Regions from separate parts of the Atlantibacter sp. MEI4A-1023 genome, predicted to be linked through region 2. Evidence: predicted binding sites of a transcription regulator. Region 2 holds the regulator's gene; each other region holds the start of a gene.
The links. Region 2 encodes Fur, which represses iron uptake genes when iron is present. Its sites were predicted from a motif close to ATAATAATGAGAACNACTATCAA; they were not measured.

Region 1 (5,105 bases), 1.1 Mb from region 2:
CTTTCTGGCGCCACGGCTTTTTACCGGAACCAGTTACTTCAGCACGGGTCTTCTGAGCACGAGTACCCTGACGAGCACCAGCTGCGTAAGCAACTACAACCTGGTGTACCAGCGCTTCGTTGAAATCACGACCGAAGGTAGTTTCGGAAACAGTCAGCGCGCTTTGCGCGTCTTTCAATACTAATTCCATTGCTATCTCCTCACGCCTTCACAGCTGGTTTAACGATCAGGTTGCTACCGGTTGCACCGGGAACAGCACCTTTAACCAGCAGCAGGTTGCGCTCAGCGTCAACACGTACTACGTCCAGGCTCTGAACGGTTACACGTTCGTTACCCAGCTGACCTGCCATTTTCTTGCCTTTGAACACCTTGCCCGGAGTCTGGTTCTGACCGATAGAACCCGGAACGCGGTGAGACAAGGAGTTACCGTGGGTAGCGTCTTGGGTACGGAAGTTCCAGCGCTTAACGGTACCTGCGAAACCTTTACCTTTAGAGGTGCCAGTTACGTCAACTTTTTTCACTTCTGCAAACAGTTCAACGCTGATGCTCTGACCAACAGTGAACTCTTCGCCGTCTGCCAGGCGGAATTCCCACAGACCACGGCCAGCTTCAACGCCAGCTTTAGCGAAGTGACCAGCTTCCGGCTTGGTTACACGGTTAGCTTTTTTAGCACCAGTGGTAACCTGAATTGCACGGTAGCCGTCGTTAGCCAGGTCTTTAACCTGAGTAACACGGTTTGCTTCTACTTCGATAACGGTTACTGGGATAGAAACGCCGTCTTCAGTGAAGATACGGGTCATACCCACTTTTTTACCGACTAAACCAATCATTGTTTCAACCTCTCAATCGCTCAATGACCTGATTAACCCAGGCTGATCTGCACGTCTACACCGGCAGCCAGATCCAGACGCATCAGAGCATCAACGGTTTTCTCGGTTGGCTCAACGATGTCAACCAGACGCTTGTGAGTGCGAATTTCGTACTGATCGCGCGCGTCTTTGTTAACGTGCGGAGAGATCAGAACGGTAAAGCGCTCTTTGCGGGTCGGCAGCGGGATCGGACCACGTACTTGCGCACCAGTGCGCTTAGCAGTCTCGACGATTTCGGCGGTTGATTGATCGATCAGACGATGATCAAACGCTTTCAAGCGGATACGGATTCTTTGGTTCTGCATGAGACCAGAGCTCCAATTATTTATAGACGAAAATAATTACTCCTCGCACCCATTACGATTGATGGGGGAGTGTAATCGTTTTTACATAGCTTCCCGATTGGAAGCATTGTTAAGCAACAAACTGCATTGCTCCGGTTCTGATTGAACCTGCCGTCAATATTGACAAGCCCGCGCATTATACGGAATTACGCAGCTTAAGCAAGTGCTGTTTACTATTCGTGCGTTCAGGGCTGGAATCCGGCGCGCATTTTTTTGCCAGGGCTATGGAAAAGCACTGAAAAAGCCTGAAGACGGCTTCCGTCTTTGAGAAACAGCGCTACAGCCAGGTTCATCATTTTGGCATGGTTGGTGCCTCCCCTACCCCACTGTCATGGAGGTGCCAGTGACCGTAGCCTTTATGCTTTTTTATTTAGTAATGTGCAGTTGCCTTAGTTGGCATGACTGGCGCACAGCCTTGCTTCCCGATCGTCTGACCTGTCCATTGCTGTGGGGCGGCCTGTTGTTCAACCTATTCTGCATGCCGGATTCTTTATCGGGTGCCGTTCTTGGCGCAGTTGCGGGTTATGGATTCTTTGCCTGTTTCTATTGGCTATACCGCAGCCTACGTGGTCACGAAGGGCTGGGATATGGAGATGTAAAATTACTGGCGGCGCTCGGTGCATGGCATGGATGGCAATCCCTATCGGCCATCATTTTAATAGCCTCGCTAAGTGGTTTGATCGTTGCTGGGCTACTACTCTGGGCAAATTCTGACAGACATAAAAAAACCCCGCTGCCGTTTGGTCCATTTCTGGTGGCTGCAGGGTTCTGCATAGGCTGGCCGACATTCGAGCAGCCTCTGTTGGTGCTGTTTAATCCTGTTCTTTGATCTGAGATTGCAGGTAATTCTGCAAACCAATCTTAGCGATCAGATCCAGTTCGGTTTCCAGCCAGTCAATGTGGTGTTCTTCGTCCGCAAGAATTGCGATCATCATGTCACGGCTGACATAGTCATGGACGCTATCCGCATAGGCAATTGCTTCACGCAAATCTTTAGCGCCTTCAAGTTCGAGATTCAGGTCAGATTGCAGCATCTCTTCCACATCTTCGCCGATGTGTAATTTCCCGAGATCTTGCAGGTTTGGGATGCCTTCGAGGAACAGAATACGCTCGATATACTTATCGGCGTGTTTCATTTCATCGATGGATTCGTGGTATTCGACATCATTGAGGCGCATCAGGCCCCAGTCTTTGAACATTCTTGCGTGAAGAAAATACTGATTGATTGCGACAAGCTCATTTCCCAATAATTTATTGAGATAATTTATTATCTTGATATCACCTTTCATTTTATAGTCCCTCCGCTTCCACTACATGAAGCGTAGATCGACTAAAAGGGAAGTCAAAAAAAAGATGCCGCTTTAAGCAATCTCTTTGTATTCCGGGATCTGCATCAATTCATCCTGCATGATTTCGCGCGCGGCGCGAACGCATTTACCACATTGATTCCCTACAGGAATAAATTTACGCAACTGCTGAAATGATTGTGGATGGAACTGGCGAACTGCCTGGCGGATCTTTTTATCGCTGACACCGTTACATAAACAAACGTACATGATGGCTCCCGTTCAAATTATGCGCAGTGTAAATGAGAATAGTTATGACTACAATAGCACAATTGTAAACGGTAGAGAGCGAGCGTAACGAAAATTACCGAGCAGAAACTTACTGAGCAATATAAAAACAAAAAGGGCGCCGAAGCGCCCTTTTCAATTCAGGGTAATTACTTAGCCCAGAACTTTAGCAACAACGCCCGCGCCAACGGTACGGCCGCCTTCACGGATTGCGAAACGCAGACCGTCGTCCATCGCGATCGGGTGGATCAGGGTAACAACCATTTTGATGTTGTCGCCCGGCATTACCATCTCAACGCCTTCCGGCAGTTCGATGGTGCCAGTCACGTCAGTGGTACGGAAGTAGAACTGCGGACGGTAGCCCTTGAAGAACGGAGTGTGACGGCCGCCTTCGTCTTTGGACAGAATGTACACTTCAGATTCGAACTTGGTGTGCGGCTTGATGGAGCCCGGCTTCGCCAGTACCTGACCACGTTCGATTTCTTCACGTTTGATACCACGCAGCAGAACACCCACGTTCTCGCCCGCACGGCCTTCGTCCAGCAGTTTGCGGAACATTTCAACGCCGGTACAGGTTGATTTCGCAGTATCCTTGATACCCACGATTTCAACTTCTTCACCCACTTTGATGATGCCGCGCTCTACACGACCGGTAACAACGGTACCACGGCCGGAGATGGAGAATACGTCTTCGATCGGCAGCAGGAACGGCTTGTCAATCGCACGCTCTGGTTCCGGGATGTAGGAATCCAGGTAGCCAGCCAGTTCGATGATTTTCTCTTCCCACTCTGCTTCGCCTTCCAGCGCTTTCAGCGCGGAACCACGAACGATCGGGGTGTCGTCGCCCGGGAAGTCGTACTGAGACAGCAGTTCGCGAACTTCCATCTCAACCAGTTCCAGCAGCTCTTCGTCATCAACCATGTCGCATTTGTTCAGGAACACGATGATGTACGGAACGCCTACCTGGCGACCCAGCAGGATGTGCTCACGGGTCTGCGGCATCGGGCCGTCAGTCGCAGCAACAACCAGGATCGCGCCGTCCATCTGCGCAGCACCGGTGATCATGTTTTTCACATAGTCGGCGTGGCCCGGGCAGTCAACGTGCGCGTAGTGGCGAGTCGGGGTGTCATATTCAACGTGAGAGGTGTTGATGGTGATACCACGAGCTTTTTCTTCCGGCGCGTTATCGATCTGATCGAATGCACGAGCAGAACCACCGTAGGTTTTAGCCAGAACGGTAGTGATGGCAGCAGTCAGGGTAGTTTTACCGTGGTCAACGTGGCCGATAGTACCAACGTTAACGTGCGGTTTTGTACGTTCAAATTTTTCTTTAGACACGGCTATATTCCTTACTATAGTGCTCTCCCCAACAGAGGAGAGCACGGGACATTAGTTTTAACCCCGGGGCTTATTTGCCACGAGCTTCAATTACGGCCTGAGCAACGTTGTTCGGCGCATCATCATACTTCAGGAATTCCATAGTATAAGATGCACGACCTTTGGTCAGAGAACGCAGCTGAGTCGCATATCCGAACATTTCAGACAGCGGTACTTCAGCGTGGATCTTAACGCCAGTAACTTCAGATTCCTGACCGCGCAGCATACCACGACGACGGCTCAAGTCACCGATAACGTCACCGGTGTTCTCTTCTGGAGTTTCTACTTCAACCTTCATGATCGGCTCAAGCAGAACAGGTTTCGCTTTCTTAAAGCCTTCTTTAAAGGCGATAGAAGCGGCCAGTTTAAACGCCAGTTCAGAGGAGTCAACGTCATGGTAAGAACCGAAGTGCAGACGCACGCCCATGTCTACTACCGGGTAACCCGCCAGCGGACCAGACTTCAACTGCTCCTGGATACCTTTATCAACGGCCGGGATGTATTCGCCAGGAATTACACCGCCCTTGATGTCGTTGACGAACTCATAACCTTTCGGATTTGAGCCCGGCTCCAGCGGGTACATGTCGATAACAACATGACCGTACTGACCACGACCACCAGACTGCTTAGCGTGTTTACCTTCAATGTCGGTAACTTTCGCGCGAATCGCTTCGCGGTAAGCAACCTGAGGTTTACCCACGTTAGCTTCAACGTTGAACTCACGCTTCATGCGGTCAACGATGATGTCGAGGTGCAGTTCGCCCATACCGGCGATGATGGTCTGGTTAGACTCTTCGTCAGTCCATACGCGGAAAGACGGGTCTTCTTTAGCCAGACGGCCCAGAGCCAGACCCATTTTTTCCTGGTCAGCTTTGGTTTTCGGTTCTACGGCGATGGAGATTACCGGCTCAGGGAATTCCATACGCTCCAGAATGATCGGC
Region 2 (5,105 bases):
CAGCAAGTGGTGCATCTATCCGATGTACGACTTTACCCACTGCATCTCCGATGCGCTGGAAGGCATTACCCATTCACTCTGTACCCTGGAATTCCAGGATAACCGCCGTCTGTATGACTGGGTGCTGGATAACATCACCATTCCGGTTCATCCACGTCAGTATGAATTCTCTCGTCTGAATCTTGAGTATGCGATTATGTCCAAACGCAAACTCAACCTGCTGGTGACGGAAAAGATCGTTGAAGGCTGGGACGACCCGCGTATGCCGACCATTTCTGGTCTGCGTCGTCGCGGTTATACCGCTGCCTCTATCCGTGAATTCTGCAAACGCATCGGTGTGACTAAGCAGGACAACACGGTAGAAATGGCTGCGCTGGAAGCCTGCATCCGTGAAGATCTCAACGAGAACGCGCCGCGTGCCATGGCGGTTATCGACCCGGTGAAACTGGTGATCGAGAACTATCCGCAGGGCCAGAGCGAAAGGGTCACGATGCCAAACCATCCGAACAAACCGGAGATGGGGAGCCGTGAAGTGCCGTTCAGCGGCGAAGTGTGGATCGACCGCGCCGACTTCCGCGAAGAGGCTAACAAGCAGTACAAGCGCCTGGTGCTGGGTAAAGAAGTCCGCCTGCGTAATGCTTATGTGATTAAAGCTGAGCGTGTAGAAAAAGACGCGGAAGGCAACATCACCACTATCTTCTGTAGCTACGACGCAGAAACCCTGAGCAAAGACCCGGCGGACGGCCGCAAAGTGAAAGGCGTGATCCACTGGGTGAGTGCCAGCCATGCGTTACCGATTGAAATCCGCCTGTACGATCGTCTGTTTAGCGTGGCAAATCCCGGCGCGGCAGAAGATTTCCTGTCGACTATCAATCCAGAGTCGCTGGTGATCAAGCAGGGTTTTGGCGAGCCGAGCCTGCAGAATGCAGAAATGGGCAACGCGCTGCAATTCGAGCGTGAAGGTTATTTCTGCCTCGACAGCAAATATTCCAAACCTGAACATCTGGTGTTCAACCGTACGGTGGGTTTACGCGATACCTGGGCGAAAATCGGGGAATAAGATTTCATTGCTAAAACGCCGCGTAATGCGGCGTTTTTTTTGGCGTGAAGCTTCTTTAAATGAAAAGAGAAAGGCCCGGAGAACGTCTTAGACTGCGATGAATTACCTCTCGCATCAACTGAGTTTTTCAGGCAGTTGATTGATTGTCAGCAATTTGCCTCTTTTAACATCGATATGATTTTTAGCGCGCATCGCCGACAAAACTTTCATGACGATACTGCGAGATAAGTTGGTTCGTTTGACGATGAAATCCGCAACATTGATTTTTGACCGCATAAACTCATCTAGTTGATTAAGATGGAGGAGATTCCCCTTAATCATTTGATAACTATTTCGCCCCATCATCATCTCATCCCGATAAAGTAAACTTTCTATATGCCAGGATAAAATTGGCGGTATTAAGTGCAGCGAATGATTATCGTCAAGACGCTGCATGAAAATGTCCAGAGGCACTAACTGGAAATGGCATTGCGTATCGGCATAAATGCGCAGATAGGCCAGATTTCGGGCATTACCGGTTAGCCCAAACAGCGCTGGCGCAGTTTGTTTTTCAAATAAAAGTCTGTCGCTGCTGCGAATGATAGAAAACTGCCCACCATGAATCAGCGTAACGGTATGAGGTCTTACGGGTATTAAGGTATATCTTTCTACACGCGTAAGTTTGTTATAGTCAGTGAATAAATCCGTTAAGCGATATAATTCAGAGAGAGGTTTCTGCGGTAATGTCATTGCGATTAACCAGATTTATTTTATCGGATGCGATGCTAATCACTATTTTAAGTGATGGCATTTTTAAACCGCAACGCAACAAACAGACCCGGCAGGTGATAAGATGTCTCAATATATGATAACTGGCTGATTTATATAGTTATTGATATATTCTTAAAACATCATTCACATTATTTAATTCATTACAGGATTTACTTAAAGGTTTCATTATTAAGCAAGCCATGCCTGTTATTTTTTAAATCATCAGAAATAAAAAAGCCGACATTAGTCGGCTTTTACTGGAATTCATGATTCTAGAAAAAATTACTTTTCTGCGATCTCATGCGCATTTTCGTCTTCGCGGCAATCGCCTTCTGCGCAATGGCCATACAGGTACAGGCTGTGGTTAGTTAAGCGAATACCGTGACGGGAGGCAATTTCACGCTGGCGCGCTTCGATTGAATCGTCGCTAAACTCGATCACTTTACCGCAGTCAAGGCAAATGAGGTGATCGTGATGATGCTGCTGAGTCAACTCGAAAACGGATTTGCCGCCTTCAAAATTATGGCGCGTGACGATTCCGGCATCATCAAACTGGTTAAGAACGCGGTAAACGGTCGCTAACCCAATCTCTTCACCCATGTCGATCAGGCGTTTGTATAAGTCTTCCGCACTGACATGGTGGTTGTCCGGCCCCTGCAACACTTCGAGGATTTTTAACCTCGGAAGCGTGACTTTCAGGCCAGCCTTTTTCAATGCGGTATTGTTGTCAGTCATGCGGAATTTGTCCTGTTACGTAACGATTCGCTCCTCAGGGAGCAAGAGATCGATGCAAGGCATTATGCGTTTCATTATAGAACTGCCATGCCTAAATGAAAACTGCAACTGCCTTGCTTAAAAATACCCAAAATCGTGGCGCTGCCTGCATTTGTTGCAAAATCACCCGATGCGTAAGGCGTATATTGTACAGGTCTGGAGGCAAAAGTTAAAAATTTGTAGCAATTATTTTTATCGCTTTTGCCTATCAATCAAGATAAAAAGGCGCTAATTGACTTAGCACCCTTAATAATCAGGCGTTGATGATGTCCTGCAGGTGCAGCTCTTCAGAAACCTGTTTAACCCATTTTTCAACGCGTTCTGCGGTGAGTTCCGGTTGGCGATCTTCGTCGATGGCAAGACCGAGGAAGTGATCGTCATCCGCCAGGCCTTTGGAGGCTTCAAAGTGATAGCCTTCAGTCGGCCAGTGGCCAACGATAGTTGCGCCGCGCGGTTCAATAATGTCACGCATGGTGCCCAGCGCATCGCAGAAGTATTCGGCATAGTCTTCCTGGTCGCCACAACCAAACAGGGCAACCAGTTTATTGTTGAAATCAATCTCTTCGAGGGTAGGGAAGAAGTCATCCCAGTCGCACTGCGCTTCGCCGTAATACCAGGTAGGGATGCCCAGCAGCAAAATATCAAAACTTTCGAGGTCTTCTTTGCTGCTTTTAGCAATATCACGCACTTCAGCAACATCTTTACCAAGCTGTTTTTGAATCATTTTTGCGATATTTTCAGTGTTGCCGGTATCGCTGCCGAAGAAAATGCCTACGATTGCCATGAGTAAAATAACCTCTTGAAACTTAATGAGATGGTTGAGGCAAAAAGCCTACAGATAGGGCAATCATAGCAGAACAGACAAGCTGGCGGAAATCTCTATCACGGCCATGTGCACAGTCTGCTACATCGCGCCGTGTTTTTAGATAACGCTCAGTCTTTAAGGGCGGCGAGCTGTGACAGCAGAATATCTTCGATCAATTCGCTGCGGCTGATATTGCGGGCCTCTGCCAGCATGTTGAGCGCGTCAACCGCTTCAACGTTCAGTTTGAGCTCAACGCGCTTGAGCCCGCGCACTTTGTCGCGCTTTAACTGGTTGCGCTTGTTAATGCGCAACTGTTCATCGCGTGACAGCGGGTTAGTTTTGGGTCTGCCCGGGCGGCGTTCGTCCGAGAACAGATCTAATGTCGTACGGTCCGTTTGTTCTTTGGCCATGATGCGCGTTTTGACAGGGAAAACAGGGTGCAGGAGCGGGGCTCGGATGCAGTTAAGCGCGCCATCATACATGAGGGAATCCGGCGCGCCAACGCGTTAACGGCACTCTGACTTATCAGCCGCTTTATTTTTAACCATTTTTACCCGGCATCGAGGTAGCGGCGGATTGCCCGTACCACGGCCTGCGGTTTTTCGGCATGAACCCAGTGGCCCGCGCCCGCTACGACGTGCGCGCGGGCCTGGGGGAATTGCGCAAGCAGCGCCTCGCGATGGCTTTCATCCACGTACGGCGAATTGCCGCCGCGAATAAATAGCGCCGGATGATCCCAGGCGGGCACCGTTTCCCAACCGACGATATGTGAATACTGATCCCACAGTGCCGGCACATTGAAACGCCACTCGCCGGATGCGAAGGATTTGAGCAGAAACTGAATCACCCCTTCTTCAGGGATTTGTTCACGCATCAGGGCCGCCGCATCCTGGCGAGAGGTGATCCCGGCTTCGCTGACGGCGTTAATCGCGGCGAAAATTTCATCGTGCCGCCGCACCTGGTAATCCACCGGCGCGATATCAATCGCCACCAGTTTATCGATGCGTTGCGGCGCGATGTTGGTTGCCGCCATCACGGCTTTACCACCCATGGAGTGGCCGATAAAAGTGGCTTTGTCGATACTCAGTTCGTCGAGCGTATCAATCAGATCCTGTGCCATGGCCGGATACGTCATGATATCGCTGCGCGGCGACAACCCGTGGTTGCGCATATCCACCTGGATAACGTCGAAATCGGTAATCAGTTCGCGAGCCAGCACGCCCAGGTTATCCAGGCTGCCGAACAGGCCGTGAACCAGCACGATCGGTGAGGCGTTATGCGATTGTTGTGTAGTTTGCGCTCGGGTATGTAATTTCATGGCAAAGTTCTTTTTTTGCAGGTGTCAGGTTAGGGTATTATGTTGAACATTCTGCCGCCCGGTCGCAAGATCCAGTTAAATCTGACTTTTGCCGCCTTCCTGGCTTGACGCTATCCGCTGTTGGGGTTTGATCCTATACTCCCAACGATTTGTATTCAGAAAGATATCGCACTGGATTAAAATGAAAACGATTGAAGTTGATGACGACCTTTATCGCTATATCGCGAGCCACACCCAGCACATTGGTGAAAGCGCGTCCGACATTTTGCGTCGCATGCTGAAATTCAACCCCGCGCAACCGCAAGTCGAAAAACCGGCGAAAGAGGGCAGCGCGGCCGTCGCCGTGATGGAAGAAAAACCCGCCAACAACCCCAAAGATCGTGTACGCGCTGTTCGCG
Region 3 (5,105 bases), 2.4 Mb from region 2:
CTCACGCCTGCCGACCCCGACACGACAGCCTCTCCTCCTCCCGCCGACAGCTAACCGGCCAGCCCGTTTCTAATATCAAGATAATCCACTGAATTTTAACAATAAGTCCTTCGCGCATGGCTTTCAAACGAAGCCGTAAAAAGCGCATTAGAAGGGATTTTTATTCAGGAATATCCTGAATCCGCCTGAAAACTCACGCCCGGACACTATCCTTAAAGGGAATTTTTAACTGATGGAGATCCCTTATGGCTAACGATCAATCCCAGGTTCAGGACCCAACCACCCAGTACTACACCGGAGAATACCCGAAGCAGTTGCAGCCTGTTCCGGGTATCCAGGCGAAGATGGATCCGGTCCCCGACTGCGGCGAGCAAAGCTATGTCGGTTCGGGCCGCCTTAAGGATCGTAAAGCGCTGGTTACCGGCGGCGACTCGGGGATCGGGCGCGCGGCGGCCATCGCTTACGCGCGTGAAGGCGCTGATGTGGTGTTGAACTATCTGCCTGCCGAGCAGGAAGATGCCGAAGCGGTGAAAAAGCTTATCGAAGAAGCCGGCCGTAAAGCCGTGCTGATCCCGGGGGATTTGAGCGATGAGCAATTTGCCCGCAGCCTGGTGGACCAGGCGGTGCAGGAACTCGGCGGGCTGGACATTCTGGCGCTGGTGGCCGGTAAACAGGTCGCCGTGCAGGATATCGCGGAGATCACCAGTGAACAGTTCACTAAAACCTATGCGGTCAACGTGTTCGCGCTGTTCTGGATCACCCAGCAGGCGCTACCGCACCTGAAACCCGGTGCCAGCATTATCACAACGTCGTCGATTCAGGCGTATCAGCCGAGCCCGCATTTACTGGACTATGCCTCTACCAAGGCCGCAATACTCAACTTCACGCGCGGTCTGGCGAAGCAGATTGCCGAGAAAGGGATCCGCGTGAATTGCGTGGCGCCAGGTCCCATCTGGACGGCGTTACAGATTTGCGGCGGGCAGCCGCAGGAGAAACTGCCGGAATTCGGTAAACAAACGCCGATGAAACGTGCAGGCCAACCTGCCGAACTGGCACCAATTTATGTTTATCTGGCGAGCCAGGAATCCAGCTACGTGACGGCGGAAGTGCATGGCGTAACCGGGGGCGAGCATTTAGGGTAAATCGCAGGCAACAAAAAGGCGTGGTCTTTACCACGCCTTTTTTAACGCCCGGAAATTACTTCGCTTTCGCGGTTTCCTGGCCGACTAAACCAATCTTCAGATAGCCCGCCTGATGCAGGGTATCCATCACTTTCATCATGGTTTCGTAATCAACGGTTTTGTCCGCGCGGAAGAACACCGTGGTGTCTTTCTTGCCTTCCGTCAGCGCGTCCAGCTGCGCGATCATCGTTTCCTCAGTAATCGGCTCATTGCCGAGGAACATCGATTTGTCCGCTTTCACCGACACGTAAATCGGTTTTTCCGGACGCGGCTGCGGCTGGCTGGTAGAGGCCGGCAAGTTCACTTTGACGTCAACCGTCGCCAGCGGCGCGGCCACCATAAAGATAATCAGCAGAACCAACATCACGTCGATAAACGGCGTCACGTTGATTTCATGCATTTCGCCGTTGTCGTCGAGATTCTCGTTAAGACGCATTGCCATAGGGCATTAACCTACACGTAATTTCTGAGCGGTACGCACCGGGCGCGCGGAAGAAGCATTCAAATCCAGATCGCGGCTTTGCAGCAACAGAACCTGCGCAGCGACATCGCCCAGCGTCGCTTTATAGCTGCCGATCATACGCGCAAAAATATTGTAGATAACGACCGCCGGGATCGCCGCCACCAGGCCAATCGCCGTCGCCAGCAGCGCTTCTGCGATACCTGGCGCGACAACCGCGAGGTTAGTGGTTTGGGTCTGGGCGATACCGATAAAGCTGTTCATGATGCCCCACACGGTGCCGAACAGGCCCACGAACGGGGAGATCGCGCCGATAGTGGCGAGATAACCGTTGCCGCGGCCCATATGGCGGCCAATCGCCGCAACACGGCGCTCAAGGCGGAAACCGGTACGCTCTTTAATCCCTTCGTTGTCCTCGCTGCCTTCGGAGAGCTCAAGCTCATTCTGGGCTTCGTTAATCAACGCGGTGCTGAGACTTTTGCCATGGAAGGAGGCGGAAATTTCGCTGGCGTCGTTCAGGGAACGGGCTTTAGCCAATAGCTGCTGCTCGCGCTTAAGACGGCGCTTCTGGCTCAGCAGTTCAGCGCTTTTGCTAAAGAAGATCGCCCAGGTCACGACGGAGGCCAGAATCAGGCCAATCATCACCATCTTTACCACGATATCAGCGTGCTGATACATACCCCAGACGGAGAGATCCGTCTGCATCAACTCATTACCCACTCTGTATCTCCAGGACAAAAATCACAAAACTGTCGCTAATAATATCAAAACATCGCCGAATTGATAGTAGTTCTCATTAGTATTTGCATAGTGTCGGAAAAAGCCGCAATTTTCCTTGCGCTTACGCAGTAAATCGAGTCAGCCGAATATTTTTTAACTTTTTAACCTTCGTTGAAGAAGACCTGACCATTAACCGTGGTAACGTATGGACATCCAGACGTATAAACAGGATTTCGCCGAGATGACAAAACCGCACATCGAAACCGCGCTGGTGAATGCCGGACGCAGCAAACGTTATACCCAGGGCTCAGTGAATAGCGTGATCCAACGCGCGTCATCACTGGTGTTTGACAGCGTGGCCGCCAAAAAAGCGGCGACTGCCGGGCGTGCGTCCGGCGAGCTGTTTTACGGGCGGCGTGGCACGCTAACCCACTTCTCGCTTCAGGAAGCGATGTGCGAACTGGAAGGCGGCGCGGGTTGCGCCCTGTTCCCCTGCGGCGCAGCGGCGGTGGCGAATACCATTCTGGCGTTTGTCGAACAAGGCGATCATGTGCTGGTGACCCACACCGCCTATGAACCGACGCAGGATTTCTGTACCAAAATTCTCGCCAAACTTGGCGTGACCACCAGTTGGTTCGACCCGCTGATCGGCGCGGGTATCGCAGGGCATATCCAGCCGAACACCAAAGTCGTGTTTCTGGAGTCACCCGGCTCTATCACCATGGAAGTGCACGATGTTCCGGCGATTGTCGCTGCGGTACGCCGCGTCGCGCCTGAGGCGATCATTATGATCGATAACACCTGGGCGGCGGGCGTGCTGTTTAAAGCGCTGGATTTCGGCATTGATATTTCTATTCAGGCGGGCACCAAATACCTGATCGGCCATTCCGACGGCATGGTGGGCACGGCGGTCGCCAATGAACGCTGCTGGGCGCAACTGCGCGAAAACGCCTATTTGATGGGCCAGATGCTGGATGCCGATACCGCTTATATGACCAGCCGTGGTTTACGTACCCTGGCGGTACGTTTGCGTCAGCACCATGAAAGCAGTTTAAAAGTCGCTGAATGGCTGGCGGCGCATCCCCAAGTGGCACGCGTGAATCACCCGGCGCTGCCCGGCAGTAAAGGCCACGAGTTCTGGAAGCGCGATTTTCTCGGCAGCAGCGGTTTATTCTCTTTTATCCTGAAAAAACGCCTTAACGAGACTGAGTTTGCGGCGTATCTCGATAATTTTAATTATTTCGGGATGGCCTATTCCTGGGGCGGCTTCGAATCGCTTATTCTTGCCAACCAACCTGAAGAGATCGCCGCCATCCGCCCGGATAGCCGTGTCGATTTCGACGGTACGCTGGTTCGCGTTCATATTGGCCTTGAGAATGTCGAAGATTTGATTGCCGATCTGGAAGCCGGTTTCGGGCGCATAGCCTGAAGTTGCCAGCGCTGGACAGCGATAAGGACAGAATAGTCTGTATTTATTGGGCCCCGGATCAAACCGCTCGGGGCGTTTTGCGATTACAATAACCCTATACACGCTGTTCGTCAGGATTACCCATGGTTGTTATTCAGAATATTGTTTCCGCGCTCTGGCAGCATGATTTCGCCGCGCTGGCAGATCCGCATGTGGTCGGCATTGTTTACGGCGTCATGTTCGCCACGCTGTTTCTGGAAAATGGGCTGTTACCCGCCTCATTTTTACCCGGCGATAGTTTATTACTGCTGGCAGGGGCGCTGGTGGCGAAAGGCGTGATGGATTTTGTCCCGACGATGGTGATTTTGACATCCGCAGCCAGCCTCGGCTGTTGGCTGAGCTACGTGCAGGGCCGCTGGCTCGGCAATACCCGAACGGTAAAAGGCTGGCTGAAGCAGTTGCCGCAAAAATATCACCAGCGCGCCACCTGCATGTTCGATCAGCACGGCCTGCTGGCGCTGCTGGCAGGGCGCTTCCTCGCGTTTATCCGCACCCTGCTGCCGACTATGGCGGGTATTTCCGGCCTGTCTAACCGCCGCTTCCAGTTCTTTAACTGGCTCAGCGCGTTTTTGTGGGTCGGCGTGGTGACCAGCTTCGGCTATGCGCTCAGCATGATCCCGTTCGTGAAGCGCCATGAAGACCAGGTGATGACTTTCCTGATGGTGCTGCCTATCGTGCTGCTGGTGGCGGGCTTTATCGGCGCGCTGACGGTAGTGCTGAAGAAGAAATTCGCCTGATATGTCACCTCGCTGCAAGGCGGGGTGACTACATTCCCTGCAAGGTGCGCATCCGCGCCGCGTCCTCTCCCGGCGTCACGCCGAAATAGCGCTTAAACTCCCGGCTAAACTGCGATGCGCTCTCATAACCGACACGCATCGCCGCCGCGCTGGCTTTCATCCCGTCATGAACAATCAACATTCTGGCCTTATGCAGACGGAATGTTTTGATGTACTGCAACGGCGATGTGCTGGTCACCGATTTAAAGTTATGGTGAAACGCCGACACGCTCATATTGGCGTCCAGCGCCAGCTGGTCCACGGTCAGGTTCTCGGTGTACTGGTTTTCAATGCGCTTCAGCACGCGGCTAATCAGGCTGAAATGCGTCTGGCGGCTGACCAGCGCCAGCAGCGCCCCGCCGCGCGGCCCCATCAGTACGTGGTACAGGATCTCGCGAATAATTGATTTGCCGAGGATCCGCGCGTCCAACGGCTTATCCAGTACGTCAATCAGCCGCTCAATGGCGCAGAGGATCTCATCAGACAGCACGGCGGAGTTG
Region 4 (5,105 bases), 1.2 Mb from region 2:
GCGCCGATGGATGCCAGAGAAGAATTGTCGAAAAAAGCCGATGAGATGGGCGGCACTTATTACGTTATCACCAGCGCTGATAAGAAATCACAGGATATCCGCGCGACAGCAGACGTCTACAAATAATGAAAAAGGCGGGGTAACCCGCCTTTTTTAGTGCCACTGCCTTTCTTTTTTGTTTTGCTATTGAAGCGTCCAGAACGTTTTTTGGCAAGCATTTCCTTCAGGGCAGCGTTTACAACTGCCTGATAAACACCCGCTCAAATCTTCCGTTACGCGCTTTGCCCGGCCCATCGCCTCCAGCCGCGACAGCATGGCGTCAATCATTGGACGCGGAGTCGCGAGCAGCTCGCTCATCTGGCTGGCCTCCAGACGCCCCTGTAATGCCAGCAAATCCCGTACCTGTATCAGCGTCGTCATGCTTTCACCTTAATGACAGTGGCTGGATGACGTTTCACAACAGACTTCCGCCGCCTTGCGCTGCCCCAGCACTCCGAGGTCGACGCGGCTACGGGCCCGGCGCAATAACGTCAGCACCAGTACGTTAAACAACACCACCGCCACGATGCACGTCAGGCTGTATTGCGGATGCTGGTGGAATGTCACGGTCTGGTAGTAAAGCGTCGCCAGCGAGTAGGCGATATTCAGCCCCCACAGAATGGAGAAACCCATCCAGCTACGGCTGGTTTCGCGGGCGATAGCGCCCATCACTGAAATGCACGGAATGTACAGCAGCACAAAAATCAGGTAGCTGTACGCCGAGGCGCTGCTGCCGAATTTCGCGCTCATCACGCCCATAGTGCCGCTTTCCATCTCACCGTCGCCTTTGCTGGCTTCAATCGGGTTCATCAGCACGCTCAGGCTGAAAGTGTCTTTCAGGCTCTGCCAGGTTTCTTCTACTGCGCCGCCCAGTTCGTCGATCAGGCTAAAGCTGGCGGCGTCAAATTCTTCCTGGTGGATATTTTCTGCGGTGTACAGGGTGTTTAACGTACCGACCACCACTTCTTTCGCCATCGCGCCGGTAAACAGACCGACCGTAGCCTGCCAGTTATCTTCCTGTACGCCGATGGGTTTCAGCAGCGGGGTAAGTACCTGGCTCACCGATGCCAGCGCAGAGTCATTAATGTTGTCCACCGGCTTGCCGCTAAAGGAAAAGCTGTTTAACGCCCCGACGAAAATACTGACTATCACAATCACTTTACCGGCACGCATCACGAAGGATTTCAGGCGCTGCCAGGTTTGCAGCACCAGGCTTTTCAGGTGCGGCACGTGATAAACCGGCAGTTCCATCACGAACGGCGTTGCTTCGCCGCGCATGATGGTGTGCTTCAGCATCAGGCCGGTGAGGATCGCCATCACGATGCCTAACAGATACAGCGAAAACACCACCAGCGCACCCTGCTGGCCAAAGAAGGCGGCAGCGAAGACCGCAAAAATCGCCAGCCGCGCGCCGCAGGACATAAACGGTGCCATCATCACGGTCATCAGACGTTCACGCGGCGCATCCAGAGTGCGCGCGCCCATTACCGACGGCACGTTGCAGCCGAAACCGACGATCAGCGGCACGAAGGATTTGCCGGGCAGACCGAGGGACTGCATCAGGCGGTCCATCACGAACGCCGCGCGCGCCATATAGCCGGAATCCTCAAGAAACGAGAGGAACAAATACATCATGCCGATTTGCGGCACCAGCGGCAGAACGGTATTGATACCGCCGCCAATACCCTGGGCGAGGAAAATAGTTAGCCATTGCGGAAAGTGGAACGTTGCGCCAACCCACTGCAAACCGTGGATAAAGATCGCCGCCGAACCTACGTCAAACAGCGGCTGCAATGCGCCGCCAATGTTAATCGCCAGCAGGAACATCAGATACATCACCAGCAAAAACACCGGGATGCCGAGAAAACGGTTGATAACGATTTTATCCAGCGCGGTGGTTAAGTGATGGGGCTCTGCCGTTAAGCTGTTGCTGACGCTGTCGCAAATAGCGGCAATGCTTTGATAGCGCGCGTCGGCGATATGCAGCGCCGGATCGTCCATCTCTTCACTCAGGCGTGCCAGGGAAACGCCCAGCTTTTGTGCGGCATCACCCGCAAACGCGCGGCTGTAAATATCGCCTTCCAGCATCTGCAAACCCAGCCAGCGGCGTTGGGTAAACGGCATTTCACCGGGCATCAGGTCCGCCAGCGCGTTCGCTTCACGGCAAAGCGGTTCGGCGTAATGCACGTCGATAGCGTTTTGCGCCTGATGGTCGCGGTCGATAATCCGCTTCAGGGTATCGATGCCGCGTCCGCGCGTGGAGACCAGCGGCACCACCGGGCAGCCGAGGCGGTTCGCCAGCGCATCAACATCAATGCGGATCTGCTGCTTCTCAGCGATATCCAGCATGTTCAGGGCGATGATGCAGGGGATGCCCAGCTCGCGCAGTTGCAGTGTCAGATAGAGGTTGCGCTCAAGGTTAGAGGCATCCACCACGTTAATCAGCAGATCAGCATCGCCGCTCAAAATATAATGACAGGCGATTTGTTCATCGAGCGAGGTTTGGGAGGAGATCGTTGTCAGGGAGTAGGTGCCGGGTAAATCCACCAGCGTGACCTGATGCTCTGGTGTGGCGAAGAAACCCTCTTTGCGTTCAACGGTCACCCCTGCCCAGTTGCCCACCCGCTGCCGGGAGCCGGTTAACTGGTTAAACAGGGTGGTTTTCCCTGAGTTCGGGTTGCCGATTAATCCAATAGTTAGCTTTTTCATATTCAGTCTGAACTCAAGAAATGATCAGGACGTTGCTTCAACCTGTACCAGCGCCAAATCCTTTTTGCGTAATACAAGGTTTACCCGGCGAGTGGAAATATGGATCGGATCGCCCAGCGGGGCGACGCGCACCACGTCAAACGAGGAGCCGGGAAGTAAACCTAACGAAAGTAATTTTTGACGGTAAGCCGGGCTAATTTCCCGGGCAAAGCCGGTGATTTTCCAGGTACTGTTAGCGCAAAAGTGCATAAAGCCTTCTTATCTTTCGTAAGCGGAAACACGATTTCCCTGTCTGGAGGGCAGACATGGAAAACCAGATTCATTTGCGGAAAAGAATAATCTTGATGGAAAGGTATGATAATGAGAATGGTTTTTATCTTCAATGCAGAATGTGTTGCTAAATACAATATTTAACCATTCGTTGTTTTGGCGCAAAGAATGAAAAATAAACGCTTGAAATGAGTCTATATTAAGAAAAATTAATATTTTCAATGAATTGGGTTAAAGTCGGGTGCGCGAGTAATAACGTGATAAAGGTTGCTGAGATCATTTTTTTGTTATTAAAATGAGAATGGCGCGTTTATTTTATGATAATCGGTGCAGGTAAATTCAATAAAATCAATAATCGAAAACAAGCCTCTTTTCTCATATTGCGAAATATGACATCTGCAATAAAAGGCCGGTTTCCCGGCCTGTTTTTTTTAACGTTTTTTACCCAAAGCGGCGGCGAGGGCATCACCCATAGCGCTATTGCCCGAAGGCTTATTATCGCGCGCCCGGGGTTTTTGCTGCTGCGCCGGGCGGGAGACAGGGCCGCCTGCGCTGCGGCGCGGCGTACTTTCGCCCGGTTGCTCATCAAGCCGCATCGTCAGTGCAATGCGCTTACGCTGCAAATCCACTTCCAGCACTTTGACCTTCACGATATCACCCGCTTTCACCACCTTATGCGGATCGTCGATAAACTTGTCCGACAGCGAAGAGATATGCACCAGTCCGTCCTGATGGACGCCGATATCCACGAAAGCGCCGAAATTGGTCACGTTAGTCACCGCGCCTTCCAGCACCATGCCTGGCGTCAGATCGTTAAGGGTCTCGACTCCTTCGGCGAACTGCGCGGTTTTAAACTCAGGACGCGGATCGCGGCCCGGTTTTTCCAGCTCTTTGATGATGTCGCTCACCGTCGGCACGCCGAAACGCTCGTCGGTGTAATCCACCGCTTTCAGATTACGCAATTCATTGCTGTTGCCCATCAAATCGCGCAACGACTGCCGGGTGGCGGCCAGGATGCGTTCAACCACCGGATAGGCTTCCGGGTGAACGGTAGAAGCGTCCAGCGGGTTATCGCCGTGGTTGATACGCAAAAAGCCTGCGCACTGTTCAAAGGCTTTCGGCCCCAGGCGGCTGACTTTCAACAACTGTTGGCGGTTCTGGAACTGGCCGTTTTCATCGCGCCAGCTAACGATATTCTGCGCCATCATGCGCGTCAGCCCGGCCACGCGGGTCAACAGCGGCACCGATGCAGTATTCAGATCCACGCCCACGGCGTTTACGCAGTCTTCCACCACCGCATCCAGTTTGCGCGCCAGCTGTGACTGGCTGACGTCATGCTGATACTGGCCGACGCCGATGGATTTCGGATCGATTTTCACCAGCTCCGCCAGCGGGTCCTGCAAACGACGGGCGATAGAAACCGCGCCGCGCAGCGACACATCCAGATCCGGGAACTCCAGCGCCGCCAGCTCGGAGGCGGAATAAACCGATGCGCCTGCCTCGCTGACAATCACTTTCTGAGCGGTGATTTGCGGATACTGCTTCTGCACGTCGAGAAAGAAACGTTCGGTTTCACGGGACGCGGTGCCGTTGCCGATCGCCACCAGCTCCACGTTGTGTTTGGCGCACAGCGTGGCAACCGCCACGGCGGCTTTGGCTGCCTGGCCGGTGTGAGGATAAATGGTATCGGTGGCGACCAGTTTGCCGGTGCCGTCAACAACCGCCACTTTTACCCCGGTGCGCAGGCCAGGATCGAGACCCATAGTGGCGCGCAGCCCGGCAGGTGCTGCCATCAGCAGGTCGTGCAGGTTACGGGCAAACACGTTGATGGCTTCTTCTTCGGCGCGTTCGCGCACGGTGCTCATCAATTCGGTTTCCAGGTGCATCAGCACTTTAATACGCCAGGTCCAGCTCACTACGGCGCGACGCCAGCCGTCTGCCGGGGCGTTGTTCAGGCGTAAACCGAGGTGATCGATAATGATTTGTTCACAGTGGCTTTCACGCGGCGGTTCATCAAACTGCGGATCGGCATTCAGCGCCAGTTGCAGCACGCCTTCGTTGCGGCCACGGAACATTGCCAGCGCGCG

Region 1: bfd (bacterioferritin-associated ferredoxin) is a predicted target of Fur. The motif match lies at 2,802-2,824, and genes of this name have one in related genera.
Region 3: exbB (tol-pal system-associated acyl-CoA thioesterase) is a predicted target of Fur. The motif match lies at 2,422-2,444, and genes of this name have one in related genera.
Region 4: feoA (ferrous iron transporter A) is a predicted target of Fur. The motif match lies at 3,103-3,125, and genes of this name have one in related genera.

The regions. Positions count from the first base shown of each region.
Region 1 covers NZ_CM149568.1:405,170-410,274, reverse strand. Annotated here, with positions in the region: gene rplD (50S ribosomal protein L4) at 1-190, opposite strand, end outside; gene rplC (50S ribosomal protein L3) at 201-830, opposite strand; gene rpsJ (30S ribosomal protein S10) at 863-1,174, opposite strand; gene ACVV26_RS01925 (prepilin peptidase) at 1,551-2,042, shown strand; gene bfr (bacterioferritin) at 2,026-2,502, opposite strand; gene bfd (bacterioferritin-associated ferredoxin) at 2,575-2,769, opposite strand; gene tuf (elongation factor Tu) at 2,941-4,125, opposite strand; gene fusA (elongation factor G) at 4,196-5,105, opposite strand, start outside.
Region 2 covers NZ_CM149568.1:1,526,606-1,531,710, forward strand. Annotated here, with positions in the region: gene glnS (glutamine--tRNA ligase) at 1-1,060, shown strand, start outside; gene ACVV26_RS07385 (helix-turn-helix domain-containing protein) at 1,175-1,789, opposite strand; gene fur (ferric iron uptake transcriptional regulator) at 2,093-2,545, opposite strand; gene fldA (flavodoxin FldA) at 2,838-3,368, opposite strand; gene ybfE (LexA regulated protein) at 3,518-3,799, opposite strand; gene ybfF (esterase) at 3,940-4,707, opposite strand; gene seqA (replication initiation negative regulator SeqA) at 4,889-5,105, shown strand, end outside.
Region 3 covers NZ_CM149568.1:3,893,902-3,899,006, forward strand. Annotated here, with positions in the region: gene ACVV26_RS18450 (cytoplasmic protein) at 1-54, shown strand, start outside; gene ACVV26_RS18455 (SDR family oxidoreductase) at 246-1,142, shown strand; gene exbD (TonB system transport protein ExbD) at 1,198-1,623, opposite strand; gene exbB (tol-pal system-associated acyl-CoA thioesterase) at 1,630-2,361, opposite strand; gene metC (cystathionine beta-lyase) at 2,603-3,790, shown strand; gene ACVV26_RS18475 (DedA family protein) at 3,913-4,566, shown strand; gene ACVV26_RS18480 (AraC family transcriptional regulator) at 4,595-5,105, opposite strand, start outside.
Region 4 covers NZ_CM149568.1:338,897-344,001, forward strand. Annotated here, with positions in the region: gene ACVV26_RS01580 (YdgH/BhsA/McbA-like domain containing protein) at 1-126, shown strand, start outside; gene feoC ([Fe-S]-dependent transcriptional repressor FeoC) at 184-420, opposite strand; gene feoB (Fe(2+) transporter permease subunit FeoB) at 430-2,748, opposite strand; gene feoA (ferrous iron transporter A) at 2,773-2,997, opposite strand; gene ACVV26_RS01600 (Tex family protein) at 3,450-5,105, opposite strand, start outside.